3 regions of the Staphylococcus sp. TCBT05 genome follow, and region 3 is predicted to be linked to each of the others. Evidence: riboswitches for the same ligand, from Rfam matches in the RefSeq annotation. Region 3 holds a riboswitch; each other region holds the start of a gene.
The links. Region 3 has a riboswitch for S-adenosylmethionine ahead of ACY191_RS03545 (aminotransferase class I/II-fold pyridoxal phosphate-dependent enzyme). Riboswitches for the same ligand answer to the same signal wherever they lie in the genome.
Positions count from the first base shown of each region.

Region 1 (11,321 bases), on a different contig from region 3:
TATATTTCCATGACACATAAAAATAAAACCTGAAATAGCTAATTTGCTGTTTCAGGTTTTATTAGGTTTCATATTAAATTACCAAGGAATGATACCGAGTATACAAGCGACTAGTATCATAAATAAGCTAGAACCAATGGCCCATTTAATTACAATACGTTGGTTTTGTCCATATTCGATATCTAGCATACCTACAAGTAAATAACCAGCAGCATATAAAGGACTTAGCACATGAAGTGGTTGACCAAGCACTGATGCTCTAGCCATTGCAACTTTTGAAATACCAAATTGCTGTGCTGATTCTGCTAAAATTGGTAGGACACCATAGTAGAATGGATCATTTGCCATAAAGTATGTAAATGGCCCACTCAGAATAGCTGTGATTAATGCGAAGTGATTACCCATTGCATCCGGAATGATATGTACTAAGGCATTTGCCATTTCATTTACCATTTTCGTACCATTCATAACTCCTGTAAAAATACCTGAAGCGAATACTAAACTGATTACTGCAAGTACATCGCCAGCATGTTTTTTGACTACTGAATTTTGAATACTTAAATTTGGATAGTTTACTAATAAAGCTACGCCAAACCAAAGCATGAATAATACTGGAATTGGTAATAATCCAATAATTAAACAGATAATTAATGAAATTGTAAGAATAGCGTTGGGAATAATCATTTTTGGTCTTTTTAGTAATGATTCTTCTTTAGTATCAGTTTTAGTGACATCATCTAAATCGATGTCAGTATAAGATGTGATAAATTTTCTTGAACGTTTACCTAAAATATAAGCGACAATAAAGGCAAAGACTATACCTGCAACCATAGCTGGAATAATAGGTATAAATACTTCTTCCGTTGTTACTTGTAATGAAGAAATTGCTCTCGCAGTAGGTCCACCCCAAGGTAACATATTCATAACACCGATTGATAACAGTGCTAAAGTCGAAAGTGTGTAAAGACTCATGCCAATTTTCTTATATAAAGGCATCATTGCGGTAACGGTTATAATAAAAGTTGTAGTTCCATCGCCATCTAATGCAACCATTGAAGCAAGTATGACGGTTCCAAATGCAATTTTTACAGGATCCCCCTTAACAACTTTTATAATTTGATTAATAACAGGTTCAAATAAACCAGCATCAATCATAACCCCGAAATACAAAATAGCAAAAGTAAGCATAATACCAGTTGGTGCTACTGTTTCTATTCCTTCAAGCATGAACTTGCCTATGCCCGCATAGAATCCGCCGATAAGTGCAAAAATTGTTGGAATAACAATTAACGCAATTAAGGCTGACATTTTACGTGTCATAATAAGAATCATAAAGATAATAATCATGACGAAACCTAAAATAGCTAAATTCATATATTAATCCCCCTTATTTTTATCATTATAGCGCTTTCAGAATATTTTTAAAATTAAAATTGCTATAAAATTGAAAAAATTTATTTAAATTAAGAATTGTTAATATAACTACAATATTTCAAAAATAATTATTAGTTAAAGTTATGCTATTTAGATGGTTTGCTTGAGGGATAATTCAATAAAACTAATTTTTAATAAGTAGTTGTGAACATTAGTTATAGACAGCTAATAGGGGAGGCACCATTCAATTTATAGCTGATGATAAATGGATTAAAACCAATAGAATTATATGGAGGTAGCATATTTCTATAATCAGCGCAGATGAATGTTTAACAATATTTAAAATACCAAAGAGAGTAGAAGGAGTATTAAGGGCAAGGGGAATTGAGCTATCTCTTTATATTAGCGAATGATACATTATGCCGTTATTAATATAGAAAAAGCCAACCCTATAGATTGATTGAATCATTGTAAAGGATTGGCGTTCTTCTTGAATTTTTGTTTTATGCTATTAAAAATGTCAGGTTTTATTTTGATATGAATACATTATGTATTAAATATATGAAACTGTGTTAATTATTAAATTAACGAATTCCATAATGGGAATGACAATAATATGAAAGAGAAAATACTCACACACATTGCAAATATGTTAGCAATACGATCACCACGTAAACATGCGTAAATATTGATTAACAATACACCTAATATAAATAAACCGCCTGCAATGATTGATAAATTACCATCTAATATTTTATTTACAACGAGTAATGGTGTTGCAAGTGTAATTAATGATAAAAATAATGACAATAATGTTGTTGCATATTTCAACTTGTTCAGTCCTCTCAATATTTAAAAGATGAATGAAAATATCTACTCAATTTCAACTTAAATAAAAGTGTTATACGTACTCACTAAAAATGATATTTGGTTCTAAATGTAATTGCAAGTAATTATAAAAAAGTTTTATAAAAGGTTTGAAATGTATGTGGGATCATTTAAACTGCTCAATACAGAAAAAGACGTCAATTTCCATAAATTATATAAATTTCATACGATACAACAATGTAGTACGGTTCAATTGCTAAATTATTCTTGTTCGTTCTCTAAAAAATTATAGATTAGCCAATGTTCATCAACATAACGCTCACCATATTTTCTAGCATGATGTTCTAGTACAAGTGTTTCAAAATTCAACTGGCTAAAAAATACTTTGCCACTAATATTGTTAGAAATTAAAGAAGTTAATAATATTTCAATTTTCTTTTCTCTACAAATTTGAAATAAATGTTCCATCAATAGTTCTGCGATTTGCTCTTTTTCTTCATGATCTGAGCCGTTAGCGCATAAATTTTCTATGATAGCTTTGTGAGTTAATCCATAAGATTGATCATGAATTAAAGTCGCGGCACCAACTAATTCACTACCTTCAAACACACCAATTACGTTATGATGATTGTTATTTATATCTAGAATATCGGTGAGTACATTTTTTGATATGCAGTGTTCATTCTGGTATTTCCACGCGTATACTTCAAGTTTTTTATGGATGCCTTGCAATAAAAGCGAATAATAAATCGATAAATCTTCAACTGTCAAATAACGAACGTTTCTCATTAAAAGGCCCCCTAAATATTTGAAGTAAAAACTTAAATCAATATTTTGATAATTTTATTATAATATTAAAGGAAAAAATTTATTTGAGCAATACTATTTTTGATTTTTTATGAAAAGTTAGTAGTACGTTTAATTTGAATATAAAATAATCTATCAATTATAAAATGTGTAAATGTAATTAGTTGAATTTTTTTAGAACTCATTTATATATAAAAATTATGATATAATGTGGTGAGATACATATTTGAAAGAGAGGGCAAAGATTGTGACGTCAATTATCACAATAGTTGTTTCGCTAATCGTTCTTGTCCTGATTGCTTTTTTGGTTTTAATTACTTATTTTATCTTAAATGATAAAGATGACAGATTCTAATATTTATTTGATGGTTTATAAAAAGAAATCAAGATTTGAACAAAAAAGATTTTGGGACAAAAATCCTAGAAAAATAGCACTCAGATGAATGAATTAAATTTATCTGAGTGCTATTTTAATATTACATATTGTTGGCTCGCTTTCCTAGGGGACAGCTTCAGCCTGTAGTCTTCAGCTTGTCCTGTTCCCACAGGAGTCTCGCCAACATACTGCAAAAAATAATGTTTTATATTGAAATACAAATGTTAAACTTTTATAAGAATGTAAATCATGAAATATCCATTTTTCTTATCTACTGTTTTATGTTCAATATTATAAATTATAGGCTCGCTTTCCTAGGGGACAGCTTCAGCCTGTAGTCTTCAGCTTGTCCTGTTCCCACAGGAGTCTCGCCAAAATACGTCGATTTAATAAAAAATTCACGTTAAAATATACTTAATAAAATAAGGCCTTTTCATATAATTTGATAATCACTACTAAGTTAATTTAACGAGGTGTCTTAAATATAAAGATTATGACATTTTTCAACTTATGCTGCCAATGGCAATTTCAATACATATTTCTTTAAATGATATGTCATGCTATGTTAATACAATCATTGAAATAATCTCTGACAATAAAACAAATGAATTCAAACATCATCATGGAACGATGTCTTATCATTCTAAATGAATATTAAAAAGGCAATTTCTATATGATTTCAATAGAAATTGCCTTCTTATCGTTGTCCAAGAAATTTGTTTCTTAGACGCTTTTGATTTTATATTAAGTGCTTATTTTACTACTTCAACACTTAAATCTACATCAATATTGCCACGTGTTGCTTTTGAATATGGGCAAAAGTCGTGTGCATCTTGTAAATACTTTTCAGCATCTTCTTGTGATAATACATCTTTCACTTTTGCATCTATTGAGACGCTTAATTTTGGACTTTCTGCTTCAGGATCGTCTTCTAAACGGACTGTTAAAGTTACTTCTGGTTCTGCACCACGAACTTTATTTTGTTTTAAAATTAAATCAAATGCACCATTAAAGCATGACGCATAACCTGCTGCGAATAATTGTTCAGGATTTGTACCCTTTTCAGCATCAGCTTGAGCTGGTGGAATTACCGCTACGTCAATTGCTTTGTCATCAGTTTGAACGTGTCCATTACGTCCACCTGTATTTGTTGCTTTCGTTTCATATTTTACTGCCATTTAAAATACCTCCTTTAGGTCTTTATTCTTATGTCTACCCATTGTATAAAATTTAAACCATAGGAATTCGTTTTCATTATAAAATAAATTTTAATATGGTTGATGCAATATGCATATACCATCAAATTGGAGTGTATTATAGGCAGAAATGACTCAGGTTATGTAACGGGACTAGTTGTAATAAATAACTTTATCGTGGTATGAAATGAATAGCGCAGTAAATGTGTTATGTATTGCTGATTCTGCTGAAAATAATAACTTGGCATTGTGTTATTTTCAAAATTTGTTATACAATAATTTTAATTATCTTATAAAGGGAGTACATATAATGACAAAAGTCGATATTGCTGTGACGATAGCTCCAGAAAATAAAATAACTGAAGAAACACTACAACAATTAAAATTGTATAGTGACTCATTTGAAATTATTGAATTGCGCATAGATCAGTGGCAAGCGTACAATAATGAATTATTGGAGCAAACTATTGAGTCAATAAAAGAGTTGAATATCAATAAGCGATTATTGGTGACCTATAGAACGCAATCACAAGGTGGTGCAGGAACACTTGAAGATGATAATTATAGACAATTGTTATTCAATATTAGCAATGTCAATGGTGTTGATTTACTAGATATTGAATTTGACAAGTCTGTTAACAGAGATTTATTCATAGCACTTGTAAATGATGTGGAGTCACAAGGTGTGGAAACTGTATTGTCATATCATGATTTCAAACAAACGCCGCCTATAGAAGAATTAAAGCATTTATATTTTAAAATGCACCAATTGTCACCAAGCTATATCAAGGTTGCTGTGATGCCACATGACAAGATGGATGTGCTACGCTTGTTAGAAGTGGTTTCTGAAACCGCTGATACAGTATCAGAAAAAGTGATTGGCATATCAATGTCTAAATTAGGTATTGTTTCAAGGACTGCGCAAGGTGTATTTGGTGGAGTAGTTTCTTATGGTTGTTTGGATACACCGAAAGCACCTGGTCAAATTCATGTTGAAACATTGAGAGCACAGTTGAATCTATATGAGTAATTTGAAAATATCGTCATTCTACATTATAATTGATAATAGTTATCAATAGAGAAAGGGCGATATAACTATGGAACTGCAAGAGGCTATTTCACAACGTAGAAGTGTAAAAATCTTTAAGAGAGATATGACTATAGATGAAGATGCATTATATGATGCGATTAAAAAGGCTGCTGATGCACCTAACCATGGACACAGGGAACCGTGGAGAGTGATTCACGTTGCTAAAGATAGATTGGGAAATATGAGTAAACAACTAACTCAAATTGCGTTTCATGATAAACCGAAAAAGCAAGAAGATCACTATCAAGTCGTTACTAATTTAGGTGGTATGTTGGTCTTGATTTTAAAGGAAGACCCTCATCAATTAGAAGGTTTAGAAGATCATTTGGCGTTTGGTGCTTATGTACAAAATTTGATGCTATTGTTGCATGAAGCAGGAATAGGTACATGTTGGAAGACGCCGTCTTATATTTTTGACAAAGAAGTCCAAGCTCTATTTAATATTAAAGAAAACGAACGTTTACTAGGATTTTTATATTTAACTGACTTAGAAGATAAAATGAATTATAGACCACGACATACTGAAAATATAATTGAAAAGTTTTAGCCCATTAAAAAAGGAGTGAGACCAAGAAGTCTATATCAATAGATTTTAGTCTCACTCCTTAATTTATTATTTAAATGTTTCTGCTAAGAAAGATTCAACTTGTTCTGGTGATTTAGCATTTGCAGAATGTAAGTGTGCTAATTTATTTCCATCTTTAAATACGAGTAGACTTGGAATTCCCATCACTTCATTGTCTGCAGCTACATCTTCTAATTCATCTCTGTTAACTGTAAACCATTGGTAATCATTATATTTTTCAGTTATTGGATCAATCCACATATCCATAGCTTTACAATCAGGGCACCAGCCTGCTTCGAATTTAACAATGACTGGTTGATCACTTTGAATTGTCTCTTTAAATTGATCAGTTGTATTAATAGGTTGCATAATTAATTCTCCTTTTTGATAGATTAGTAATACTATTATAGCGAAATTATAATTCTAATAAAAAAAATTAGCTTAATAATTAGAGCGTTTTATGAATAAATTTGATATATTAGTGATAACTAGACATAGGAGGTACAGAATAATGATAAAATTTTACCAGTATCCTAATTGTACAACATGTAAAAAAGCAGCAAAATTCTTAAAAGACTATGGCGTTAGCTTTGAACCAATTGATATTGTACAACACACACCTACTAAGAGTGAATTTAAAGAAATTTTAGCTGGAACAGATATTGAAATTAATAAACTTTTCAATACGCATGGCGCAAAATACAGAGAGTTAGGTCTCAAAGATAAGATAAATGATTTAACAGATGATGAAAAACTAGATTTACTAGCTTCAAACGGTATGCTAGTTAAACGACCACTTGCTGTATCTGGTGATAAAGTGACTGTTGGCTTTAAAGAAGACGAATATAAACAAGTTTGGTTATAAGACAATATTAGTCATGGCAATCAAGTAAAGCATAATAAGTTTACAAAAAATGAAAACGCTTTATAAAAATGAGCGAAAAACGGTTGAAGGTGCAATGTTATCCCACTTTATAGTTGCCCTAATACCTTTCATATGGCATCATGAATATGTAATAACATTTAGGAGGGGATACTCGTGGCAGTACCAAACGAATTAAAATATTCTAAAGAACATGAATGGGTAAAAGTTGAAGGAAATACAGCAACAATTGGTATTACTGAATACGCTCAAAACGAATTAGGAGATATCGTATTCGTTGAATTACCAGAAGTTGATGATGAAATTAATGAAGGCGACACTTTTGGTAGTGTTGAATCTGTAAAAACTGTTTCTGAATTATATGCACCACTTTCAGGTAAAGTACTTAGCTCAAATGATGAGTTAGAGGATAGCCCTGAGTTTGTAAATGAATCACCATATGAAAAAGCATGGATGATTAAAATTGAATTAAGTGATGAAAGCCAATTAGAAGATTTATTATCAGCAGAACAATATTCTGAAATGATTGGTGAATAAACATGACTGAAACTCCTTGATCCTTTGAATCTGGGAGTTTTATTTTATATGTAAAAATAGTGCAAATTATATTAAGCGGATGAATAATCTTTAACAATATAAAAAGAAGATGTTATATGCTGTGGTAATGCATAAAATAGATGCAATAACTATATATGAACAATTAAGATATAGTCAAATTTATCTAGAGTGTGCAAAGGTTACATGATAAAAATGTAAATAATGTTTATGCTTATTAACTAATGTGAAAAACTTAATAGAAGAGAATAACTATCAACATTTAGAGGGTGGATATCATGACGATACTAAACCAAGTAATCATTGTCGAGGGGAAGTCCGACAAGAAGAGGGTAAAGCAAGTTATAGATCAGCCAATTGAAATTATTTGTACGAATGGTACAATGGGCGTTGATAAATTAGATGCAATGATTGAATCATTATATGGAAAACAAGTGCATATACTTGTTGATTCAGATAATGAAGGTGAAAAAATCCGTAAATGGTTTAAACGTTATTTAAGTGAAAGTCATCATATTAGAATTGATAAACAATATTGTGAAGTTGCAAAATGTCCAAAGCCATATCTCTCACGAGTTCTAGAAAAAAATGGATTTAAAGTAAAGGATGAAGAGAGCATGGCAAAGGCTCAAATAGATTATATAGCTGAAAGGGTTAGTTTATTAACATGAACGTAGCAAAAGAAACGCGTGTCGATATACATGAACACGATGATAAAGAGAAATCACTGGTGTTTGGCTATACACCTACGTGTGGAACATGTAAAATATCTGAACGAATGTTAGACATCGCTAATGAAATCTTACAATTACCAATTACGAAAGTGGATTTGAATTTTTATCCAGAATATAGCCAAAAGCACGAAATTCAATCTGTACCCGTACTAATAGTCATGTCAAAAGGCCAAGAGATAAAGCGTATTTACGCATTTCAGTCGGTACCTTATTTATTAGAAAATTTAAAATAGTTATTGACGAATCTCTAGTGCGATGGTAGGATTATTGATAATTAAATAAATGAAACTCTTATCACGAGAGGTGGAGGGATGTGCCCTACGAAGCCCGGCAACCGTCTGTAACAGAAATGGTGCCAATTCACAAAAAGTCTTGTTGGACTTTTGGAGATGAGAGAAGCGGCAAATGCTTTCTCTATTCTTCGGTGAACAAGGGAAAGCATTTTTTAATTGATAGAGCAATACAAGGAGGCAACTATGATGATTGAGTTAAATCAAATAGTGAAAAGGTACAAAACTAAGAAACAAGACGTACTTGCTGTAGATCATGTTGATTTAAGCATTCAATCAGGCTCAATCTTTGGGGTAGTTGGTTTTTCTGGTGCAGGAAAGAGTACTTTAATCAGACTCTTAAATAATCTCGAACAGCCTACTTCAGGAGACGTTATCATTGATGGCGATACTATAGGGAAACTATCAAAATCAGAATTACGTAAAAAACGTCAAAAAGTGAGCATGATATTTCAACATTTTAACTTACTATGGTCAAGAACGGTTTTAAATAATATTACGTTTCCATTAGAAATTGCAGGTGTTTCAAGATCAGAAGCGAAACAACGTGCACTAGAACTAGTGGAGCTAGTAGGATTGAAAGGTAGAGAGGACGCTTATCCGTCAGAACTATCTGGTGGTCAGAAACAACGTGTCGGTATTGCAAGAGCATTGGCTAATGAGCCGAATGTATTACTATGTGATGAAGCAACGAGTGCCCTTGACCCACAAACAACGGATGAAATCTTAGATTTGCTGTTGAAAATCAAGGAACAACGTAATTTAACAATTGTGATCATTACACACGAAATGCAAGTTATTAGACGCATATGTGATGAAGTAGCCGTGATGGAAAATGGCCGAGTCATTGAACAAGGTGCAGTAACATCTGTCTTTGAAAACCCACAACACGATGTGACAAAACGTTTTGTCAAAGATGATTTAAATGATGATTTTGATGAGTCTATTACTGATTTAGTACATATTGATGATAATTCGTATATCGTACGTTTGAACTTTACAGGTAATAATACGACTGAACCACTTATTTCATATATTACAAAAACACATGATATTGATGTGAACATATTGGAAGCGAATATCAAACATTCTAAAGACGGTTCCATCGGATTCTTGGTATTACATTTACCATCATTAGATTCAGAAAAGTTCGAAAAGTTCAAAAATGATTTAGAAGCGCAACATGTTTCATTGGAGGTGTTAAAGCATGGGTAATTCATTTAGTGACATACTCCAAGAAATGATTACAATGCCAAATGTTCAATGGAGTGAGGTTTGGATTGCAACATACGAGACATTGTATATGACAATTGTTTCTACGATATTTGCATTTATCTTTGGTTTAATTTTAGGTGTGTTATTATTCTTATCTGCTAAAAGTGATTCGAAGGCAGCTAGAATATTTTATAATATTGTATCGTTCATTGTTAACTTGTTCAGAGCGATACCATTCATTATCTTGATATTACTATTAATTCCTTTTACAAGCTTAGTACTTGGAACAATTAGTGGTCCTACTGGTGCTTTACCAGCACTAATTATCGGTGCTGCACCATTCTATGCACGATTAGTCGAAATTGCATTTAAAGAAATCGATAAAGGTGTTATCGAGGCAGCATGGTCAATGGGTGCAAATACTTGGACTGTAGTTAAAAAGGTATTAATACCTGAAGCAATGCCAGCATTAATCTCAGGTATTACGGTTACTGCCATAGCATTAGTTGGTTCAACGGCAATTGCCGGAGTTATTGGTGCAGGTGGGTTAGGTAACTTGGCATATTTAACTGGATTTACCCGAAACCAAAATGATGTCATTTTAGTTTCAACTATTTTAATACTTATTATTGTCTTTATCATTCAATTTATTGGTGATTGGGCTACAAATAAGATAGATAAGAGATAAAATTAAAAGGAGACTTAACGATATGAAAAAATTATTTAGTTTTGCTTCGGTTTTAGTTCTTGCACTTGTTTTAGCAGCTTGTGGTAATGGCGGCGGGAAAGATAAGACCATTACAGTTGGAGCATCACCAGCGCCACATGCAGAAATTTTGGAAAAGGCTAAACCATTACTTAAAGACAAAGGTTATAACTTAAAGATTAAAACAATTAACGACTACACTACGCCAAATAAATTATTAAATAAAGGTGAATTGGATGCAAACTTCTTCCAACATACACCATATTTAAAAACAGATAAAAAAGACAAAGGTTATAAAATTGAATCTGCTGGTAACGTACACTTAGAGCCAATGGCTGTATATTCTAAAAAATATAAAAGCTTAAAAGACTTACCAAAAGGTGCAACAGTTTACGTATCAAACAACCCAGCTGAAGAAGGTAGATTCTTAAAATTCTTCGTTGATGAAGGCTTAATCAAATTGAAAAAAGGTGTAAAACCTGAAGACGCAACATTTAAAGATATCACTGAAAACAAAAAAGATATTAAATTTAACAACAAACAATCTGCAGAATACTTACCTAAGATCTATCAAAACCAAAAAGCAGATGCTGTAATTATTAACTCAAACTTTGCTATCGATCAAAAATTAAGTCCACAAAAAGATTCAATTGTTGTTGAGAAAGCAAAAGATAATCCATATGCTAACTTAATCGCAGTTAA
Region 1 is NZ_JBUQDQ010000038.1:975,818-987,138, reverse strand. Features, by position in the region: gene ACY191_RS11740 (CitMHS family transporter) at 79-1,374, opposite strand; gene ACY191_RS11735 (hypothetical protein) at 1,954-2,205, opposite strand; gene ACY191_RS11730 (GNAT family N-acetyltransferase) at 2,464-2,991, opposite strand; gene ACY191_RS11725 (organic hydroperoxide resistance protein) at 4,138-4,563, opposite strand; gene aroD (type I 3-dehydroquinate dehydratase) at 4,892-5,611, shown strand; gene ACY191_RS11715 (nitroreductase family protein) at 5,679-6,218, shown strand; gene ACY191_RS11710 (thioredoxin family protein) at 6,285-6,605, opposite strand; gene ACY191_RS11705 (arsenate reductase family protein) at 6,748-7,101, shown strand; gene gcvH (glycine cleavage system protein GcvH) at 7,276-7,656, shown strand; gene ACY191_RS11695 (toprim domain-containing protein) at 7,953-8,345, shown strand; gene ACY191_RS11690 (thioredoxin family protein) at 8,342-8,641, shown strand; SAM riboswitch class I at 8,697-8,804, shown strand; gene ACY191_RS11685 (methionine ABC transporter ATP-binding protein) at 8,888-9,913, shown strand; gene ACY191_RS11680 (methionine ABC transporter permease) at 9,906-10,601, shown strand; gene ACY191_RS11675 (MetQ/NlpA family ABC transporter substrate-binding protein) at 10,624-11,321, shown strand, end outside.
Region 1: linked by a shared signal. The riboswitch ahead of ACY191_RS11685 (methionine ABC transporter ATP-binding protein) and the one ahead of ACY191_RS03545 (aminotransferase class I/II-fold pyridoxal phosphate-dependent enzyme) in region 3 are both predicted to bind S-adenosylmethionine.

Region 2 (11,321 bases), on a different contig from region 3:
TTTTTTGCATGTTTAATTATAAAATTTTAAGGATTTAGACATGATGAATGCGTGGATAAAATATGCTATAACTGTGATTTAATTAAATAAATCACTAAAATAAATACAATTATGGACAAAACAAAAAGGCTAATTGAAAAAATTTTCATTGTTAGATGTTGTTTTTTAAATGCTTCGATTTCAAAATGCTCCATTGAATTAAAATCTAAAGAATTTTTATATTGGTGCTGATTAATAAAACCATAACAACTGGTAATTAATAAAAATAGTGAAACACAACTCATAATGATGATGAAATAAACCATATAAATTCTCCTAACGTTCCGCAATTAAAATAATGATGTAAATATAGATAATGTATTAAGTTGCACCATGCATTGCTTATTACAAATTATTATAATTAATATATTGCGCTAAATCAAAATCATTGTCATATCTTTAAGAAGATTTTTTGTTAACTAAGTAATTGCCCCAAATAGCTTGTTTATGTACATGTATTAGAAGTATTTTAGTCGGAATGTATTTGTCTATACTAACAAATTGAATTACTTTTGATTTAAGAAATAACGATATTGTGTTTTTATAAAACTTTGAATGATTTAAGTATTTTCTGTAAAAAATAAACACTAGCCTATTGTATGATTAGCTAGTGTTTAAAATTTCAGTATTTTTACATTATTTATTTAAGTGATCAATGGCATATTGTGCTTCTTCTTGGGTGAATTTCTCGCCATAGCTAGATGTGAGTTGGTCATAGATAGCATCATTAGACATATCTTGTGAATCTGCATAATCTTTTGCTTTTTTTACAGCATTTTCTTTGTAATTTGCTTTGAGATGATCAATAGCATACTGTGCGTCATTACTATTAAATTTTTCTCCGTAACTCGAAGTAAGCTGTTCGTATATACCTTGCTTAGACATATGCATCGTATCGGAATATGTTTTTGCTTTATTTAAAGCTGCTTTTTCCTGTCTTGTAGCATTGCTATCGTTTTCTATTTGGGCACCATCATCAGAAGAACCATTGTTGTTTACGACAACAGAAGAAAATATAGCAATGGCTATAATAGTTATAATAATTAGTAATAAACAACCGCCACATCCACCGAGGATACCCCATAACCATTTTCGGCTTTTTTTCTTATTCTGTTGCGCTTGATATGCTTCCCATTGTTGTTGGTGATGCGTATTGTCGTATTGTCTATTTTGGTCTGGATTTTGTTTGTGAGAGGGCAGTGTATCTTTATCTCCTGTCATAATATAATCTCCTTAATAATTTTATTTTTAAAATGCAGACAACATTTTAATGTTATAAATACATTGTACAACAATACAGTTTGGAGTATTACTGTTTTTTTAAAATAGTAATAATTAAATATTTGATATCAATAAGTAATGGGATTTTTAGAAATATCAATAGTCATGTAAATTAGTTGAAAATAGTAAATTTTATGTTGATTTAAATAATTAACAACAAGTGTATATCTAAATATGCTGTGTAATGAATATCAACGACAAAGCAAAAATTGAAACTGATACCCTGTTAATTAATATAAAACGCGTTATAATGAATGGTGAGATGGAGGAATGTTAGCGTGAAATTTTGGTTGGAACAACAAGCAGAAATAAATGGAGATGGATGTTTTTTAGATGATGGAGTAAATCAAGTTACCTTTAAGGATGCATATCAATATGTAACGAGACTGGGTTATGTGTTAGCCAAATACAATCCTAAGAGGGTGGGACTTTATATAGATAATACCATCAAATCAACTTTGTTAATCAATGCCTGTTGGGCGGCTGGTATTGAAGTTGCATTGTTGAATACGAGATTAACGCAACAAGAAATGTTGGCTCAAATGTCTTCAATAAATGTTAAATATATTATTGCGACACATGAATTGTCATTATTGGACTTTAAAATTATACAGTTAGCAGAGCTTGAGTCTAACATGTCAGATCAACAAATTGTACCTCACTTTTCATTAGAAAGTATTGCTTCTATTATGTTTACCTCTGGTACGACTGGACCTCAAAAAGCAGTACCACAAACATTTGCCAATCATTTTGCGAGTGCACTTAGTTGCAAGGAAAGTTTGGGGTTTGACGAACAAACGAAATGGTTGTCTGTGTTACCAATCTATCATATATCAGGGTTAAGTGTACTATTAAGAGCGATGATTTCAGGTTTTACTGTGCGTCTTGTACAAAAATTTGATGCTGCGCAAATGCTTGATATTATTGTGAACGAACGACCTACACATGTGTCATTAGTACCACAAACGTTGAAGTGGCTATTGGATAGTGGTTTGACCAAGCCGTTTAATATCAAGCGTATCTTATTAGGTGGTGCTAAATTATCTAGCGCATTAATTGAAGAGGCATTAGCTTATAATTTACCAATATATAATTCATTTGGCATGACAGAAACTTGTTCTCAATTTCTAACAGCGTCACCTGAAATGTTAAGTGAGCGATTTGATACTGTTGGAAAGCCAAGCTCTAATGTCGCAGTGAAAATTAAAGACCCAGATCATAATGGTCATGGTGAGCTACTAATTAAAGGTGGTAATGTGATGAAGGGGTATTTATATCCGCAAAATACTGCAGGTAGCTTTGATTCAGAAGGCTATTTTAAAACGGGTGACATTGCAGAAATTAATAGCGAAGGTTATGTAATGGTTTATGATCGACGTAAGGATTTGATCATTAGTGGTGGTGAAAATATTTATCCATATCAAATAGAATCAATTGCCAAACAATATACAACAATAGAAGATGCATTATGTATCGGTATTAAAGATGATGTTTGGGGCGAGGTGCCATGTCTTTATTATGTGGCTCAAGAGGAGATTCAAGAACTTGATTTAAAAGATTACTTAGAACAACATTTAGCAAAATATAAAGTACCTAAAGTATATAGACGAGTTCAAGCATTGCCATATACATCTACTGGCAAATTGCAAAGAAATCAATTTAAATCATAGCTAGGAGTTTTCTTATGAAATTGATTGAGATGAAACTATTTGAATATCAAACACATTTTAAACATCCTGTGATAACACCCAAAGTCAAATTAGACTATAGAAAATCATTATTTGTGAGTCTAAAGATGAGTAATGGTAAAGCGTATTATGGTGAGTGCAATGCATTTGAAACAAACTGGTATGATGATGAAACAATATCAGACGTCTTATCTCAAGTTAAATATTGGTATAAAACTTATCAAGGACAGACCTTTGATTCAATGCAAACCGTTCAAGCATCCTTGGAAGGATTGGAAGGTTATCCTGCAACAAGAAGTATGTTAGTGATGGCGTTTTATCAAATGTTCTATAAACTAGAACAATTTAATGTGCCTTATGGTGCGACTGTGAGCGGTTTAACAGATAGTAATTTACTACAATTGAGAGAGACTGAGCCCCAAAGAGTTAAACTTAAATGGTCTGATAATATATTGAATGATGTTCAAAAGGTTCAAGCTTTACCATTTAATTTACAGATAGCTATTGATGCTAACGAAAGTTTAACGGATAATGAACGAGATAAATTGCAGATTTTAAGTGAAGCGGACATTCTTTATTTGGAGGAACCATTCGCAACGTTGGACCAATTAATGGCATATGACACTAATACGATTCCCACTGTAGCGATTGATGAAAAAGCGACATCGAAAGCAAATATAATAGATGCATTACATCGATATAATGTCGAGGTTATCATTGTCAAACCGTTTAGGTTAGGTGGTATTGATCGCGTAATCGAATTAATTGATGTTATTAAACAATATGGTGGTAAAGTGGTTATAGGTGGCATGTATGAATATGGATTAAGTCGCTATTTTACAGCGATGGTTGCTCAATGGGCAGATTTTCCAAGTGATATTACACCAGCTGGATATTACTTTGAGCAAGATGTGGTTGCAAATTCAGGCATATTAAAAGGAGGTTCTATTCAATTTGAACCTCCAATAGTACTGACATCAAGACTTAAACGTATATATTAATCTTTAGTTGACTTATTCTTCTTTAACGGAACTGGATCGAATCCGCCTTTATGCAGTGGATGGCATTTCAGTATGCGTTTGATTCCTAGCCATGTACCTTTAAATGGACCATAAACAACGATTGCTTCGCGTGTGTATTCAGAACAAGTAGGATAGAATCTACACGTTGCTGGTGTCACGGGTGAAATATAATGTTGATAAATATAAATGAGTCCAAGGAAAATTTTTTTCATATAATTAGCCTCCAACTAAAATCATAGCATTGTTAGTTTAACATAGAAAGAGGAAGAGTGATGAGCGTGAAGTTTAAAGATAAAGAAAATGATAATGTATATTTAACGTATAAAGACGATTCAGATATTCCTGACGGTGAACACGTTCTAATCATTCCGAACTATCAAGGGAAATTATTATTCACACAACATAAAGTAAGAGGTATTGAATTTCCGGGAGGCAAGGTTGAACCTGGGGAAACCAGTTTAGTTGCTGCAAAAAGGGAATTGTTTGAAGAAACTGGTGGTGTTGGAGAAACATTTCATTATATTGCCCAATATTATGTAGAAAGAACTTGCGGTAAAAGATTTACTAAAGATGTGTTTATGGTCACCGTAGATGTCTTAGAGCAACAGTTAAATTATTATGAAACGCATGGTCCTTTATGCTTTAATGATGTTTCAGAAGTACCGAGCAACAAAAAGAGCTATTTATTAAAAGATGCAGCAATTTTACAATGCTTAGAAAGAGTGATGGAAATTGGCTTTTATAAATCATAAGCGCATGCCAGTCGAGAGTTTAGATCATATATTTGAAGAGGTTACGTACTTGGTTGATAATTTAAAGGTTCGTGGACTGATGATGCGACCAACACGTACTGTGAAACGCATAGTTATATATTTGCGCGGAGGTAAAGGACAGGTAGGGATGGTCCGTACAGGACGTTTGATGCAATTTTATGATGCGCACACTTTAGTATTTGGTCCTTATTATCGTGGCAATAATGGTAGTGAAGGTAAAGATGAATTTTATGGCGGTGATTTGGATGATGTATGCGTTGCTGTTCGAATACTACATGACATGTATCCTGATGCACCAATACATATGGTTGGTTTTTCTAGGGGTGGCTTACAAGGTTTATTAACTTTCCAAGCATTGCCAGTTTCAAGCTTTATCATTTGGGGTGGCGTGTCGAATATACATTTAATGTATGAAGAACGTGTTGATTTAAGAGGAATGTTACGCAGAATGATTGGTCACCCAAAGAAAGATTATGCTGCTTATGCTAAGCGAGATGCATTGACATCAATAAACTCAGAGTGTCCGCCCATCTTCATTGTGCATGGTGGCAAGGATAAACAAGTAGGTATACATCAAGCATATCATTTAGAATGTAAATTGTCTGAAAGAAACGTGACATTTCGTACATTTTATCAAATGGATGAAGGTCATGTACCAAGACCGCCTGCAATTAAACATGCATTAAACGCTGTTAAGCAGTGGATGACGGATGTTGAAAATAATTGTATTCAGCAACACTACATTTAATATAATCGTCTTCTAAAATGAGTTGGAATATAATAGCCTGAATGTTTAAAAATATATTTATTTTTGTTAATTTATATAAAAAAAGACCGTGTGTTAGGCACACGGTCTTTTTTGGTATTATTTAAATCCACCATTTTTTGCTAGGTCAGATACTTCTTCACCAAACTTTTCAAAATTACGTTTGAAGCGGTCGATTAAATCTTGAGCTTGCGCTTTGTATTCATCTGATTTGCTCCAAGCGTTAATTGGGTTTAATAATGTTTGAGGTACATCTTCGACATGAATTGGAATATTTAATCCGAACATATCATCTTTAATGTATTCAGCATCTTTAAGTTTACCTGTAATGGCTTGGTTTACCATTTGTCTAGTGTAGTTTAAGCTGATTCTTCTACCAACACCATATTTACCACCAGTCCAACCAGTGTTTACGAGATAGACATCAACATCATGTTTATCGATTAGGTCTCCGAGTAAATCTGCATATACCTTTGCATTTAATGGCAAGAAAGGTGAGCCGAAGCATGTTGAGAATGATGGTTCAGGTTCTGTAACGCCACGTTCAGTACCTGCTAATTTAGCAGTGAACCCACTTAAGAAATGATACATTGCTTGATCTTTAGATAATTTGGAAATTGGAGGTAATACACCAAATGCATCTGCAGTTAAGAATATAATTGTATTAGGATGTGCAGCTTTTGATGGTGTTACAATGTTATCAATATGATTGATAGGGTATGCAGCACGTGTATTCTCTGTGTATTTATTATCATCGAAATCTACATCACCGTCTTCATCAACGACAACGTTTTCTAAAATTGTTCCATACTGGATAGCGTCGTAAATTTGTGGTTCCTTTTTATATGAAAGGTTAATTGCTTTTGCATAACAACCACCTTCAATATTGAAGATCCCGTTGTCATTCCATCCGTGCTCATCATCACCAATTAATTTACGTGTAGGATCTGCGGATAACGTTGTTTTACCTGTTCCTGAAAGACCGAAGAATAGTGCAACATCGCCTTTTTCGCCGACGTTAGCAGAGCAATGCATACTCATAATATTATCTTTCGGCAACAGGTAATTCATTACAGAGAAAATACCTTTTTTCATTTCACCTGCATATTCAGTACCACCGATTAAAATAACTTTGTGTTTAAATGAAGTAATGATAAATGTTTCAGAATTTGTACCATCTACTTCTGGATTAGCTTTAAAATGTGGCGCTGACACGATTGTGAAATTAGCTTTAATTTCTTGTGCTTCTTCTTTAGATTTTGGACGTATAAACATGTTTTGGGCGAATAAATTATGCCAAGCAAGTTCATTGATTACTGTTAACTTTAACTGTGATTCTTCGTCACTACCTGCATAACCATTAAAGACATAAAGTTCGTCCTTTTGATCTAGGTATTCAAGAACTTTGTCATATAATTTTAAAAATGTTTCCTCTTCGATAGGTTGGTTGATATTACCCCAATCGATAGAATCTCTATAAGATGGTTCTGTCACGATGAATTTGTCTTTAGGTGAACGTCCAGTATATTTACCAGTCTTTGCATTAATTGCTCCAAGTTCTGTTAATTCACCCTCACCATTATTTAAAATCTTGTTATACAATTGTGTTGTAGAAAGTTGGAATAATGATGACGTTTTGCCCAAAATGTTTTCGATTTTATTAGTGTATGTGTATGTATCTACAGCCATACTCAATCCCTCCAAAGTTATTTGTATTGTAAGCCTTTACAATTAAAAAGTATAACACATATGATTTATTAGTACACATCATTTTAAAGGGAATTTAAAATTTATATTAATAAATGTTAAATTGACATTATTACTTAACTTCGGTACTATAGTGATTAACGGATTCTCTTATCCTGAGAGGCGGAGGGACATGGACCCAATGAAGCCCAGCAACCTCTTCTTAATACGAAGAAAGGTGCCAAACCGTTTGCAGACAAATACCGTCTGAACGATAAGAGCGAATGGACGTATTAGGGCCTTCTCTCTATTTAATATAGTGAAAAGGCCCTTTTTTAATGAGCTCACAGTATAGAGAATATTCGTAATTTAAAACTAAAGGAGCAAATTATGACTTACAATAGAAGATTATTCACATCAGAATCTGTAACAGAAGGACATCCAGATAAAATTGCCGACCAAGTTTCAGATGCGATTTTAGATGAAATATTAAAGGATGACCCAAATGCACGTGTAGCTTGTGAAACGACAGTTACGACTGGTATGGCGTTAATTTCAGGTGAAATATCAACAACTACTTATGTTGATATTCCTAAGGTAGTAAGAGAGACAATTAAAGAGATTGGCTATACGCGTGCTAAATTTGGTTATGATAGTCAAACAATGGCAGTATTAACAGCGATAGACGAACAATCACCTGACATCGCTCAAGGTGTGGATACCGCATTAGAATATCGCGATGATTTATCTGAGGCGGAAATAGAGGCGACAGGTGCCGGAGACCAAGGCTTAATGTTTGGCTATGCAACAAATGAAACAGATACTTATATGCCATTGCCAATTTTCTTATCTCATCAATTATCTAAACGTTTATCAGACGTAAGGAAGGATGGCATATTAGACTATCTTCGCCCAGATGGTAAAGTGCAAGTAACTGTTGAATATGATGAACATGATAAACCAAGCCGTATTGACACAATTGTAGTTTCTACGCAACATGCTGAAGATATTGAATTAGAACAAATTCAAAATGATATTAAAGAGCATGTTATTTATCCAACAGTTCAAAAAGATTTACTAGATGAACAAACAAAATTCTACATCAATCCTACTGGTCGATTTGTAATTGGTGGACCTCAAGGAGATGCGGGCTTAACAGGTCGTAAGATTATTGTAGATACGTATGGCGGATATGCACGCCATGGTGGTGGATGCTTTAGTGGTAAGGATCCTACAAAAGTTGACCGTTCAGCAGCATATGCAGCACGTTATGTAGCTAAGAACATTGTTGCAGCAGGATTAGCTGATAAATGTGAAGTGCAACTTGCTTACGCAATTGGTGTTGCAGAGCCAGTTTCTATATCAATCGATACATTTGGTACAGGAAAAGTGAATGAAAGTGTGTTAGTTGAAGCGGTTAGAACTCACTTTGATTTAAGACCGGCAGGAATTATAAAAATGTTAGATTTAAAACATCCTATTTATAAACAAACTGCAGCATATGGTCATTTTGGTCGTACGGATGTGTTGTTACCATGGGAGAAACTTGATAAAGTCAACTTATTGAAAGATTCTGTACAAGCATAATAAATTGCCTTAAGTGTATAGTTTACACTCGAATAAACAGATGATTTCCATTATAATAAAGTTACTGATCACATAAAGGAGCGTTATTGTTATGAACTCATTGGGACCTTTAGAAATTGGTTTAATCGTGGCAATTATCGTAGCAATTATTTGTTTGATTTTATTTATTGCTGCTTTAAACAGTAAGAAGAAAGCACAGAAAAAGATTGAAGAACAATATCAATCTAAAGAACAAAAGTTAAAAGAAGCACACGAAGAAGAATTAGAAAAAGAAAGAATCGAAAATAAAAAGACTGTTACAAAACAAAAAGAAGAATATGATGCGACAGTCAATACTAAAGATAGAGAAATTGATGCACTGAAACTTTTCTCAAAAAATCATAGTGAGTATGTAACAGATATGAGATTGATTGGTATTCGGGAACGCTTAGTAAATGAAAAGCGAATTAGACCTGAAGATATGCATATTATGGCCAATATCTTTTTACCACGAAATGAATTTAGTGATGTGCAACATATCAGTCATTTAGTATTAACACGTACAGGGTTATATATAATCGATTCCCAATTGTTAAAAGGTCATGTCTATAATGGCATCAGTGCAAATCAATTCAAAGATCAACCAATGATTGAGCAAGTCTTCGATACATTAGATCTTGATAAGCAAAAGGCTCAAACATTAGTATTAGATCAAAATGATGATAAGAAATCATTGAATTTTGTAAATTATACTGAGCATATTAATGATATTGAAAAGTTAGCAGGCGATATTCAAACAGAATTGAACTTGAAATTCACACCGACGACTATCTTGTACTTTAATCCGAAGAATGAAGGTGCTGTTACAATCACAAACTATGCACAAAGTTCAAATTCTAAAGTGCTTGTTGGTCCAGAACAATTGGATGAATTCTTTAATAAGTTTGTCTTCCATGGTCGAATTCAATACACTGTCGAAGATTTACAACGCATTATGGATGAAATTGAATCTTTTAATTAATATCTTTGCTAAAGTAACGTAATCAATTTTCTGAAATGAATAGAGTGGTTGGGACTTAAATCATCCATTCTCAAATAAAAGAGAGCTAATCCATTGTTGATTAGCTCTTTTTTTTATATTTAAATTTGGTTCGTAATATATGTAGATAACAAAAAATAATAAATTCCGTGTAATTAATTGTAGCGTAGATAAATTTAATTTGAAGTTTTTGATTTGAAAATACATCATCATGTGGAGTATCTGGCGAGAGGCCTAAGTGAAAAATGCTAGGCAAAGACCAATGGTGAGATGACATGCTAGGAAAACGAACTGAGAAAACTATGATAAATTAAAGTTTGGAAGTAGTAAATATGTGCAATACATATTAGTGATTAACGTAATAAATAGCTAATTTATTTGGTTATGAAGCTTTTTGATTTATATGACTTACGAAATTGTATATCATGTAAGATAAGTAAAGTAAAAAAGGGGATATGAACATTGGAAAATATTACGTTTTACAATGGCAATGAAATGCCGATACTTGGATTAGGTACATTTAGAGTAGATAATAGCGATCAATGTAAAGAAGCAGTAAAACATGCTATAGAGAGTGGATATCGCCATATTGATACAGCTATGATTTATGAAAATGAAGAAAAAGTTGGCGAAGGTATTGCTGAAGCGTTAGAATCTACTGGTATTGACCGAAGCGAACTATTTATTACTTCGAAGTTATGGTTAGCAGATTATGGCAGAGACAATGTTGCAGATGCTTATGCAACGAGTTTAAAAAAATTAGGATTAGACTATTTAGATTTGTATCTTATGCATTGGCCAGGTACTGATGAAGCGTTAATGATTGATACATGGCAAGGTATGGAAGATTTATATAAAGATAATAAAGTTAAAAATATCGGTGTTAGTAACTTTGAACCAAGTCATTTGGATGCACTATTAGCTCAAGTTTCAATTAAACCAGTGATTAATCAAGTTGAATTTCACCCATACTTACTGCAACAAAAATTAAGAAACTATCTAGAAGTTCAAAATATCCATTCTGAGTCATGGTCACCATTAATGAATGCACAAATCTTAGAAGATGAGACAGTGCAACAAGTTGCTACAGAAATTGGTAAAACACCAGCTCAAGTAGTTATTAGATGGAATATAGACCATGGTGTCGTTGTTATACCAAAATCTGTGACGCCATCTAGAATTGAAGAAAACTTAAATGTCTTTGACTTTAAATTGACTGCAGAGCAAATTGAAAAATTAGACCAGTTAAATGAAGATAAACGTATTGGACCAAATCCATTAGAATTTACTGGCGAATAAACCATTTAAATTTAGAAATATTAATATTAAAAAGAACCTAGTAAATGCGTTTTTATAACAATTCATTTACTGGGTTCTTTATTTTGTTAACTAATATTGCTGATTACATTTATAAAATAATATACCCGATGAAACAGGCGGCGAATGAAACAACATATTGGA
Region 2 is NZ_JBUQDQ010000038.1:53,986-65,306, forward strand. Features, by position in the region: gene ACY191_RS07415 (Ltp family lipoprotein) at 676-1,260, opposite strand; gene menE (o-succinylbenzoate--CoA ligase) at 1,599-2,990, shown strand; gene menC (o-succinylbenzoate synthase) at 3,005-4,009, shown strand; gene yidD (membrane protein insertion efficiency factor YidD) at 4,006-4,242, opposite strand; gene ytkD (RNA deprotection pyrophosphohydrolase) at 4,303-4,782, shown strand; gene ACY191_RS07440 (alpha/beta hydrolase family protein) at 4,763-5,551, shown strand; gene pckA (phosphoenolpyruvate carboxykinase (ATP)) at 5,669-7,258, opposite strand; SAM riboswitch class I at 7,424-7,536, shown strand; gene metK (methionine adenosyltransferase) at 7,646-8,842, shown strand; gene ACY191_RS07455 (NERD domain-containing protein) at 8,934-9,842, shown strand; gene ACY191_RS07460 (aldo/keto reductase) at 10,323-11,159, shown strand; gene ACY191_RS07465 (fluoride efflux transporter FluC) at 11,269-11,321, opposite strand, start outside.
Region 2: linked by a shared signal. The riboswitch ahead of metK (methionine adenosyltransferase) and the one ahead of ACY191_RS03545 (aminotransferase class I/II-fold pyridoxal phosphate-dependent enzyme) in region 3 are both predicted to bind S-adenosylmethionine.

Region 3 (11,321 bases):
CCATTATGGTTGATAGTCCTAGCATTGATGTATCGACAATATAAAAAGCATACACGACAAAGATGATGCCTCAAGTTTGAAATCGTACGATATAATCCTGTGATTTGGAGTGAAGGAAAATGACTAAAAAAATTATTATGGATTGTGATCCGGGCCATGATGATGCAATTGCATTAATACTTGCAGGAGCCAAACAAAGTCCATTAGATATCATAGCAGTTACGACTGTTGCAGGTAACCAATCTGTTGAAAAGAATACTAATAATGCTTTAAATGTATTGGATATTATGGGCCGGTTAGACATTGAAGTGTCTGTTGGTGCATCTCGTCCGTTAATAAAAGATGCGTCATTTGCATCAGAGATACATGGTGAGACTGGATTAGACGGACCCAATTTACCTAAAGTACCTGCATTAAAGCCGACGACTATGCATGCTGTAGATACAATAATTGAAAAAGTGAGCCACAGTGATACCAAAGTGACTATTGTAGCGACGGGACCATTAACAAATATTGCTATGGCAATGAATAAGGAACCTAATATTGTACAAAATATCGAATCTATTACAATTATGGGGGGCGGTACATTCGGTAACTGGACACCAACAGCAGAATTTAATATTTGGGTTGATGCCGAAGCGGCGAAACGTGTATTTGAAAGTGGTGTGATGATTAATGTGTTCGGTCTAGATGTCACACATCAAGTGCTGGCAACAGATGAAATTATCTCACGCTTTAAAGGTATTGATAATGAAATTGCCCGCTTTGTTGTTGAGCTACTTGAATTTTTCAAATCCACATATAAGACACATTTCAATATGGATGGTGGACCCATACATGATGCTTGTACAATTTTATATTTATTGCAACCCGAATTATTTACGATGCAATACACGAGAATCGATATTGAGTGTCAAAGTGATTTAACTTATGGCACAATGTCGGTAGATTTAAATGATATTACACAAAAGGAAAAAAACGCCAATTTTGCGATAGCTGTTGATGTAAATGACTTGTGGGATTTAGTTGAAAATATTTTACAAAGTTACAATAAATTATAATAAATGCGCTATTGTTAGATTAATCACTAGATTAAAGATGATGAGACAGAGCTTTATAAAACGATTCCTCCAATGGAAATGGTTTTATAAAGCTTTTTATTTATGCTGTTATTTGGTAGATACATCATTGCAGCATATAGATATATTATTTTTATGTGAGCGTTGTGTAAACGAATTATTCGCATTCATGTTGATGAGTGCGTATACTAATTACACAAATTTATTATTTAAGAGGTGTTACCTTTATTGAAGAAATTATTAAAATACTTAGCTATTTGTATCGTGATTGTAGGAGCGATAGTATTTTTTGTACAATATAATGAAGAAATTAAACAAACCGTGACTAAATTATATACTAATCAAAGTCATGAACCAGAAGAGTCAAATAATGACTTTGAAGCACTATTTAATCGTAGTAGAGAAACAGAAACTTTTGGTGAATATCAATATAGTGATTTCGATGGTAAACATTATGGCATTGACTACGATTTACCTGAAGATACACCAGTTAAAGCAGTGACCGATGGCGTTGTGACGAGAACCTTTAATAATAAATTAGGTGGAAAAGTCATACAAATTCAAGAAGATAATGGTAGATATCATCAATGGTATATGCATTTGAATACATTTAAAGTAGCGAAAGGTGAACGTGTGAATGCAGGTGACACCATTGCGCTCTCTGGTAATACTGGTGAGCAAACGACAGGTTCGCATCTTCATTTTCAAAGAATGAAAGATGGGGTGGGCAATCAATTTGCAATAGACCCCAAATCTTTCATAGATAAATTACCTAACGGCGAAAAGAGTTTGTATGAATTGTAACCGACTGAATGGGTTGTATTGTAATGTAGTATACGCTACCGATAGGATTGTGAATATATATGCTAAGATAATGCCTTGAAGCGTATTAGCTCAATAAAGATTGAAGTACAACGGCTTGATTATGTTGAGTATCTTTGGCGCCGAATAACAAGACGACCGGTTTATCACTTTCATCAACCCATTGTTTTAATTGTTTAAATGCTTTAGCTTGGTCGTCATTATCAGTTAATTCTTGTTGGTATTTCGATTTGAACTCTGTGAATTTTTCTGCATCGTGATCGAACCATTTTCTTAACTCTGTAGAAGGTCCAATATCCTTTAACCAATGGTCGATCTTAGCTTGTTCTTTAGAGATGCCTCTTGGCCATACACGATCTACTAATATGCGTAATCCAGTTACTTGTTGATTTTCACTTTCATCATTGCCAATAGCTGTAAATTAAAAACATCGTAGTTTGAAGTTATTTTTTAGAAAAAGGGTAAAATAAAGAAAAACAGGAGGTTTTATGATGAATAAGTTTGATCATGTGCAGCCACCGAAAACGTATCAATATAGAACGAATAATGTGTTAATCAGAAATAGTTTCCAATTTCAGTGTGATAATAGAATTTATTTTTCTGAAACATTGCATAAAGATTTAAAAAATAAGCTATATCGTTTTAATGTAGAGATATTATCACCTATTGATGATTATGGGTTGGCATTAGATTTTAATGTTGTAGACAAATTATATGATGAACACATTAAACCTTTTTTAGCAAATCAGTTATTAAATGACACATTACCAGCTATGAATACGACTGCAGAAAATATTGCGTTTTGGATTTGGGAACAGTTTGAGCAATACCTTCCAAATGGAAATACACTTTATAAATTAGAGTTTTACGAAAACGATCGCCAAGGGCTTGTATTGACTGAAGCATTCATGCAGTAACATGAAGTAGATTTAGCGTATCGTTTTCAAAATATGATGGAATTTATAGATAATGCAAAATTAAATGACTAAAACAAAAATTAATATTCTGAAAATTTGGAAAATATGATATATTAAGTACCTACTACAACTAAGGAGGAACTTCTATGATCAAGGTAAGTCCAAAACAGTTTATTAATAATGTATTATCAGGCGTGGCAATCGCAATTGTGGCCGGACTGATACCGAATGCAATTTTAGGAGAATTATTTAAGGTTTTTGCACCGAAATATCCCATCTTTCAAACGTTATTGCAAATTATTGAAAGTATACAATTTACAGTACCAATCTTGGTAGGTGCATTAATAGCAATGCGATTTAAATTATCACCTTTAGCGACAGCCGTAGTAGCAAGTTCGGCATTTATTGGTAGTGGTGTTGCGCAATTTAAATCAGGTACATGGGTATTAATGGGTGTAGGTGATTTAATTAACACGATGATAACTGCAGCTATTGCAGTGTTTATTATATTAGTGATTGGTGAGCGTTTTGGTAGTCTCACGTTAATCATATTACCAACTTTTGTTGGAGTTATTGCAAGTTTGGTAGGTGTTTTATTGTTACCTTATGTGAAAATGATTACCACAGGTATAGGGAATTTGGTGAATTCATTTACAGAACTGCAACCTATTTTAATGTCTATGTTAATCGCACTTGTATTTAGTTTTATTATTATTTCACCTATATCAACCGTTGCAACTGCATTAGCAATAGGTATTAGTGGTTTAGCTGCTGGTTCAGCTTCACTTGGAATAGTGGCATGTGAAGCAGTACTTGTTGCTGGAACTGTTAAGATCAATAGAGCAGGTGTGCCGATTACTATATTTTTAGGTGGCGTTAAAATGATGATTCCTAATATGGTGCGTCATCCTATCATATTATTGCCTATTTTTACTACTGCTTTAGTCACAGGTTTTGCCGGAGCACTTATCGGCATTGGCGGTACTAAAGAATCTGCTGGATTTGGTATTATTGGACTAGTCGGTCCAATTAGTGCATTTAGGTTTATGGAACATTCACCACTATTGAGCCTGTTGATGGTATTTATTGCATTTTTTGTAGTGCCATTTACAATTGGTTATATTATTAATACCTTCTATATGAAAGTATTGAAATTATATGATCGAGATATTTTTAAATTCTTAGCATAATGAAAATAATTTAAAATACAGCTTAATAAAGTTAACAATTAATTGAGTCGTCTACAGGAGTAATAAAACCTGTAGACGATTTTTTCGGTAAAATTAAAGTTGAATACCGTCATGAAAGTAATAGATAGTTAGCGATTGAATTTTCAGAAAAAACAAAAATTACAAGTTTTGCCCCAATAAATATATTTTTTAACGGTTTATATTATTACAAAAGTATTACAGAAAGGATACTTGTAATAATTCAGAAAATAGTCTTAATGTGAAAAAAGTAGTAAGTTACACTGTTATAACAACATTTTACATTAAATGTTAGCGTTATCTTTGATAGTTTATGCGTAACAAAACAAAACAAAAAGATTGCAATGTTACATAATGAGCTTGCTTTTGTAAAGTTTTGTTATATACATGTAATATAAAAACGAGAAATTTATGGTATATTATTTGTGGTCAAAAAATTAGACATAAATTTTAAACAATATTAGCAGATACGATAATTTTATTAACGAAAATATAATTTACTTTTAGAAAAGAATTAAATTTGGAGGATTTTTTTATTATGAAGAAAACAATTTTAGCATCATCTTTAGCAGTAGCATTAGGTGTAACTGGATACGCAACTCAAGCAGATCAAAATCAAGCGCACGCTTCTGAGCAAAACATCGACAAAGCACACTTAGCAGAATTAGCTCAAAACAACGCTTCAGAATTAAACGAAAAACCATTACACGCTGGTGCTTACCACTATGACTTCGTATTAGGCGGATTCGAATATAAATTTGATTCAGATGGTCAATCATGGTCTTGGAGCTATGACGTTGCAGGTTCACAAAGTGCATCTACAAACGTTTCATCAAACTCAGCTCAACAAGATGTAAGTGCACAAGCATCTACAAACACTAACGAAAAATCATCTAACGAAGTAAGTTCACAACAACAATCAAGCAATGTAGAAGTTCAAGCAGTTGAAGCTCCTAAAGCTTCTTCAAACTCAAACGTTCAAACTGCTCAAACAAGCACTGCAACTAAAGCATACGAAGCTGCAAAAACACAAGCTGCTTCAACTGGTGGATCAGTTAAAGCTCAATTCTTAGCTGCTGGTGGTACTGAAGCTATGTGGAATACTATCGTATTACCTGAGTCAAGCGGTAACCCAAATGCTGTTAACGAATTAGGATACAGAGGTTTAGGTCAAACTAAAGAATCTTGGGGAACTGGTTCAGTTGCTACTCAAACTCAAGGTATGATCAACTATGCTAAAGAACGTTATGGTTCAATCGAAGCTGCATTAGCTTTCCGTTCAGCTAATAACTGGTGGTAAGATTTAATTAAATAATTAAATGATTCAACACTATATATAGAGCGACTCTTTAGAGTCGTTCTTTTTTTACATTGACAAGTTTGAATATTCTGATAAAATAATTAGTAATTTAATATGAAGCAACTTATCTAGAGAAGTTGAGGGAATTGGCCCGATGATACTTCAGCAACAGACGTGATTGACGTACTGTGCTAAATCCAACAAGCAATATTTGTCTTGAGAGATAGGTGACATATGATATGACTATATGCCGCTGAACTTCGGTATATAGTTTTTTATTTAAGGAGGGCAGTTTTATGGTAATGTCAGAAAGATTATCTCAGATACCTGACAGCTATTTTGGAAAGACAATGGGACAAAAAGTAGAACATGGCCCCTTACCATTAATTAATATGGCGGTGGGTATACCTGATGGAGAAACACCTAAGGGCATTTTAGATTGTTTTAGTAAAGCAATACATATACCAGAGAACCAAAAATATGGTGCATTTCATGGAAAAGATACCTTTAAACAAGCGATAGTTGATTTTTATCAACGTCAATATCAAGTAGCGTTAGATAAAGAAGATGAAGTATGTATTTTATATGGAACAAAAAATGGTTTAGTTAATTTACCGCAGTGTATTGTTAATCCAGGAGAAAATGTGTTGTTGCCTGACCCAGGATATACAGATTATTTAGCTGGCGTAAAATTGGCTGATGCAATTCCGGTACCACTGGTATTGAATTCTCCGGATTATTTACCTGAATGGGATAAGGTGGCACAGTCAGTCTTAGATAATACTAAATTGATATATTTAACTTATCCAAATAATCCTACGGGATCAGTTGCGACACAAAATGTATTTGATGAAGCTATAAAGCGTTTTAAGGGGACAAAAACTAAAATTGTTCATGATTTTGCATATAGTGCCTTTGGTTTTGATCATAAAAACCCGAGTATATTGCAATCACCACAAGCCAAAGATGTAGCGATTGAAATATTTTCACTATCTAAGGGCTATAATATGTCAGGATTTAGAGTTGGTTTTGCAGTAGGTAATAAAGAGGTGATTCAGGCGCTCAAAAAATTCCAAACACACACACATGCAGGCATGTTTGGTGCGTTACAAGATGCTGCAACATACGCTTTAAATCATTATGATACATTTTTAGAGGAACAAAGTGCTACCTTTAAACGCAGGAGAGATCTTTTTGAAGCAAAATTGGCTGAAAAACACATTCCATTTGAACCAATGAAGGGTGGTATATTTTTATGGTTAGCTACTCCGGAAGGTTATGATGGTGAGCAATTTGTTAAGTATTTATTAGAGGAGCAATCTATTTTAGTAGCTCCTGGCATCCCATTTGGCGAGCATGGGCGTAATTATGTCAGAATTTCACTAGCATTGAATGATGCACAACTATTAGAAGCAGCTAATCGTTTACAATCATTAAGTGCTTTATATCATAAAGAAGGAAGTGTCTGCGATGACAAAAATTAAATTGTTTGGTGTAAGAGAGGAAGATATTCCTTATATTGAAGCGTGGTCAGCACAACATAAAGTATCTGTAGATTTAGATAGTCAATTATTGACTGAATCCACGGTAGATAGTGTCCGAGGCTTTGATGGCGTGTCTGTATCACAACAAATCCCTCTGCCCGAAGTGGTTTACAAAAAAATGAATGAGTTTGGAATAAAACAAATTGCCCAAAGAAGTGCGGGGTATGATTGTTATGATTTTGAATTGGCGAATAAGTATAATTTAATCATTTCAAACGTACCTTCATATTCACCTGAGTCAATTGCAGAGTATACTGTGTCCCAAGCATTAAATTTGGTGAGAAACTTTAATGATATACAGCAAAAGACCGCAGAACAAGATTTTCGCTGGCAACCTGCCATCTTATCGCGCTCTATTAAGGATTTAACAGTAGCAGTGATTGGTACAGGACGTATTGGTAGTGTAGTTGCGAAAATATTTGCAAATGGTTTTGGTGCTAAGGTAATTGCGTATGATATTGTGAAAAATGAACAATTACAATCTATCGTGAGTTATAAAGATACAATTAAAGAAATAGTGGAAGTAGCTGATATTGTTACGGTGCACGTGCCAGCAAGTGATGAAAATCATTATTTATTTGATGAATCATTATTTAATAGTTTTAAAGAAGGTTCAGTATTTATAAATTGCGCTCGTGGGTCGATTGTGAATACCCGTGCCTTAATTGAAGCTATTGATAAAGGTATTATAAAGGGTGCAGCATTAGATACATATGAGGCTGAAAAGGGTCTATTTCCTAGTGATCAACGTGGTGTCACATTAGAAGATGAATTATTACGTTCACTTATTGAACGTAAAGATGTTATTTTATCTCCGCATATTGCTTTCTATACGGATGCTGCTGTTGAAAATTTAATAGTTGATGCTTTAGATGCAACTATTGAGGTATTACAAACAGGAGATACATCATTACGTGTAAATTGATTATAACAAAATAGAGGCTCATATCATCAACGCACTTTGATGATATGAGCCTCTATGATTGTGCTATTTTACATCATATCCTTGATCTTCAATAGCCTCTTTCATGTTAACTGTTGTAACTTGTGTTTGATCGTAATCGACTGTGACATTTCCAGCTTCAAGATTTACTTCAGCAGTTGTAACACCATCTAGATTTGTTAGTGCTCCTTCAACAGCTTGTTTACAATGATTACAACTCATACCTTCTACTGCAATGATTTCTTTAGCCATAACATTCACCTCCTTATAAATTTTTATATAGGGTTAACTATAGTTTCATTCTTTTTAAACGTAAAGCATTTGTTACTACACTGACTGAACTTAATGCCATTGCTGCGCCAGCAATCCAAGGAGCTAATAAGCCTAATGCAGCAATAGGAATGCCTGCTACATTATAACCCAATGCCCAAAATAGGTTTTGACGGATATTACGGATAGTATATTTACTTGCCTTTATGGCTTTAGGTATTAACAATAAATTGCCTCCCAGGATAGTAACATCTGCTGCTTCAATAGCAACTTCGGTACCTGTACCTATTGCAATACCTATATCTGCTTGTACTAGAGCAGGTGCATCATTTACACCATCTCCTACCATAGCTACTTTATGCTGATTTGTTTGTTGAATTTCTGCAATTTTTGCTGCCTTTTCTTCCGGTAATACTTCCGCAATAACGGTATCTATATTTACTTGTTTAGCAATAGCATGAGCTGTACGTTCATTGTCGCCTGTTAACATGACGACGTTGATGCCTAAATCATGCAATGCTTGAATTGCTTCTCGTGCATTTGATTTCACAGTATCTGCAACGGCAATTATGCCATTAATTTGATTATCGACAGCTACAAACATAGCAGTATGACCAGCTGTCTCGTAGCGTTGTAATTGTTCTATTTGCTCAGTTGTATCAATATTATATTCTGTCATTAATTGTTGATTACCTGCTAAGATATGACGATTATGAATAATAGCTGAAATACCTCTGCCAGGTATAGAAGTGAAGTGTTCAGGCTCTAACAATTTAATATCGTTATTAACAGCATGTTTCACTATAGCATCGGCTAATGGATGTTCGGATCCATTTTCTGCAGATGCAAGTAATTGTAGCGTCTCGCTATTACCATTGAATGCAGTGACTACTGGTTGACCATTTGTAATTGTCCCAGTTTTATCTAAGACTACAGTATCAATTTCATGTGTTCGTTCAATATGCTCTCCGCCTTTAAATAAGATGCCATGTTCAGCAGCTTTACCAGTTCCTACCATTATAGAAGTAGGAGTAGCAAGACCTAATGCACAGGGGCAGGCGATGACTAATACTGCAATAGCAGCAACGAGCGCAGGTTCAAATTCACCAGGTTGTACAAGTGTAATCCAGAAAATAAATGTGAGTAAAGCAATGGCTACAACAATTGGTACAAAGTAACCAGATATAATATCTGCGAGTCGTTGGATAGGAGCTTTAGAACTTTGGGCAGCTTCTACAGTTTGAATAATATTCGATAAAGCCGTATCCTTGCCGATTTTTGTTGCTTCAATAGTAATGGAACCATGTTTATTCATCGTTGCACCTATGACAGTATCATTCACATTCTTTTCAATTGGAATTGATTCACCAGTCAGCATAGATTCATCTATTGATGTTGTTCCTTTAATTATTGTACCGTCAACGGGTATCTTTTCTCCTGGCTTGATAACTAAATAATCGCCAACTTTGACTTCGTTTAATGGAACCATGATTGTTGTGTTATCTCTGATGATTCGTGCTTCTTTAGCTTGTAAGTTGACTAATTGACTTAATGCATTTGTTGTCTGTGCTTTAGCGCGTGTCTCTAAATACTTACCTAATAATATTAGTGTGATTAATACTGCACTTGTTTCAAAATAAAGATGCGGAGTGATTTGTGGTTGAATTAACCATTTAATCATTTCATAGATACTATAAAAATAAGCAGCGCTTGTACCTAAAGCAACAAGTACATCCATATTTGCTGATTTGTTTTTAAGATTTTTATAGGCACCAACATAAAATTGCCATCCAATAATGAATTGAACAGGTGTTGCAAAGACGAACTGGAACCAAGGATTCATTATAATATGTGGTAAAGGAATGCCGAATAAATGAACGAACATTGTTAGTAATAAAGGAACGGTTAGGATAGCTGAAATAATCAGTTTGAATCTTTTTCCCTTTAATTCTTGTTCCTTTCTAGATGCTTTTTGTGTTTCATCTTGTTTAGTCTGTGCATCATAACCAATCTGTTGTATTCTGCTTATTATATCATCGACCGTAACAGTGTTAGGGTTATAGTCGATAGCACCACTTTCTGTAGTGAGATTAATACTTGCATTACTTATGCCATCCATACGATTTAATACCTTTTCGATACGATTTGAACAGGCTGCACAAGTCATCCCGATAATATCTAAATCAGTGTGTTCAGTAGACACGCCATAACCAGTTTTTTCAATGCTTTCAGTAATTTGTGTTTCAGAAGTGCTTTGTGGGTCGTATGTTACGGTTGCTTTCTCTGTCGTTACATTAACATTTGCAGTAACATCATTGAGTTTATTTAAGTTCTTCTCGATACGATTTGCACAAGCTGCACAAGTCATCCCTGTAATATCATAGGTCGTTGTTTTTTGTTGTGACATAATATAAACCTCCCTTTTTATTTTATGTATCTTGGAATATTAATGTCCGGTAGTAGAGCAAATCATTTATCTACAATATACCCCCTACCCGTATATATGTCAATGATTAAGATTTAAAAAAGCCAATGCGCAGTAAATACATGCGCATTGGCTTTTGTGTGAAATAACGGCTTATAATAAATGTTGATGATTAATTTCTGTAAGTTCAGTAACTATTTTTTTACTATCTTTATTTAAATGTTGAACATATACGGTATTGTGCTTTTTATTATAATTTTCAACGAGTGTATCAATAGCATTAACTGCAGAATCATCCCATAAGTGTGCTTGTTGGAAATCTAAATATATTGTCTGATGTTTCAAATCTAAGTCTAATTGATTCATCATTGTATCTATTGATACAAAGAAAATTTGACCTGAAATTTTATAATAAATGGTTTGTTCATGTGTCTCTTGTTCAACTTTAACCTTAGATATTTTAGTGGCAAAGCATAATGCACTAACAATGACTCCGACAATGACGCCTAAAGCTAAATTATTAGTCAACAACACAATAGCGACTGTTAAGATCATTACAAAGGCATCTGTACGAGGTGCACGTTTGATAAATTTGAATGATTTCCAATCAAATGTTCCGACTGAAACCATAACCATGATTGCAGCGAGAATAGGCATTGGAATTTGTACTACCCAATCACCAAAGACAATAATTAAAATGATTAAAAATACTCCGGCAGTAAAGGTAGACAGACGCGTTGTAGCACCAGAACGTACATTAATAACGGATTGACCTATCATGGCACAACCGCCCATAGAACCAAAAAAGCCTGT
Region 3 is NZ_JBUQDQ010000005.1:786,685-798,005, forward strand. Features, by position in the region: gene ACY191_RS03510 (amino acid permease) at 1-66, shown strand, start outside; gene ACY191_RS03515 (nucleoside hydrolase) at 120-1,061, shown strand; gene ACY191_RS03520 (M23 family metallopeptidase) at 1,308-1,883, shown strand; gene ACY191_RS03525 (DUF488 domain-containing protein) at 1,969-2,313, opposite strand; gene ACY191_RS03530 (6-pyruvoyl trahydropterin synthase family protein) at 2,393-2,818, shown strand; gene ACY191_RS03535 (PTS transporter subunit IIC) at 2,965-4,008, shown strand; gene ACY191_RS03540 (aggregation-promoting factor C-terminal-like domain-containing protein) at 4,565-5,326, shown strand; SAM riboswitch class I at 5,448-5,556, shown strand; gene ACY191_RS03545 (aminotransferase class I/II-fold pyridoxal phosphate-dependent enzyme) at 5,623-6,810, shown strand; gene ACY191_RS03550 (D-lactate dehydrogenase) at 6,797-7,795, shown strand; gene copZ (copper chaperone CopZ) at 7,859-8,065, opposite strand; gene ACY191_RS03560 (heavy metal translocating P-type ATPase) at 8,103-10,490, opposite strand; gene ACY191_RS03565 (SulP family inorganic anion transporter) at 10,662-11,321, opposite strand, start outside.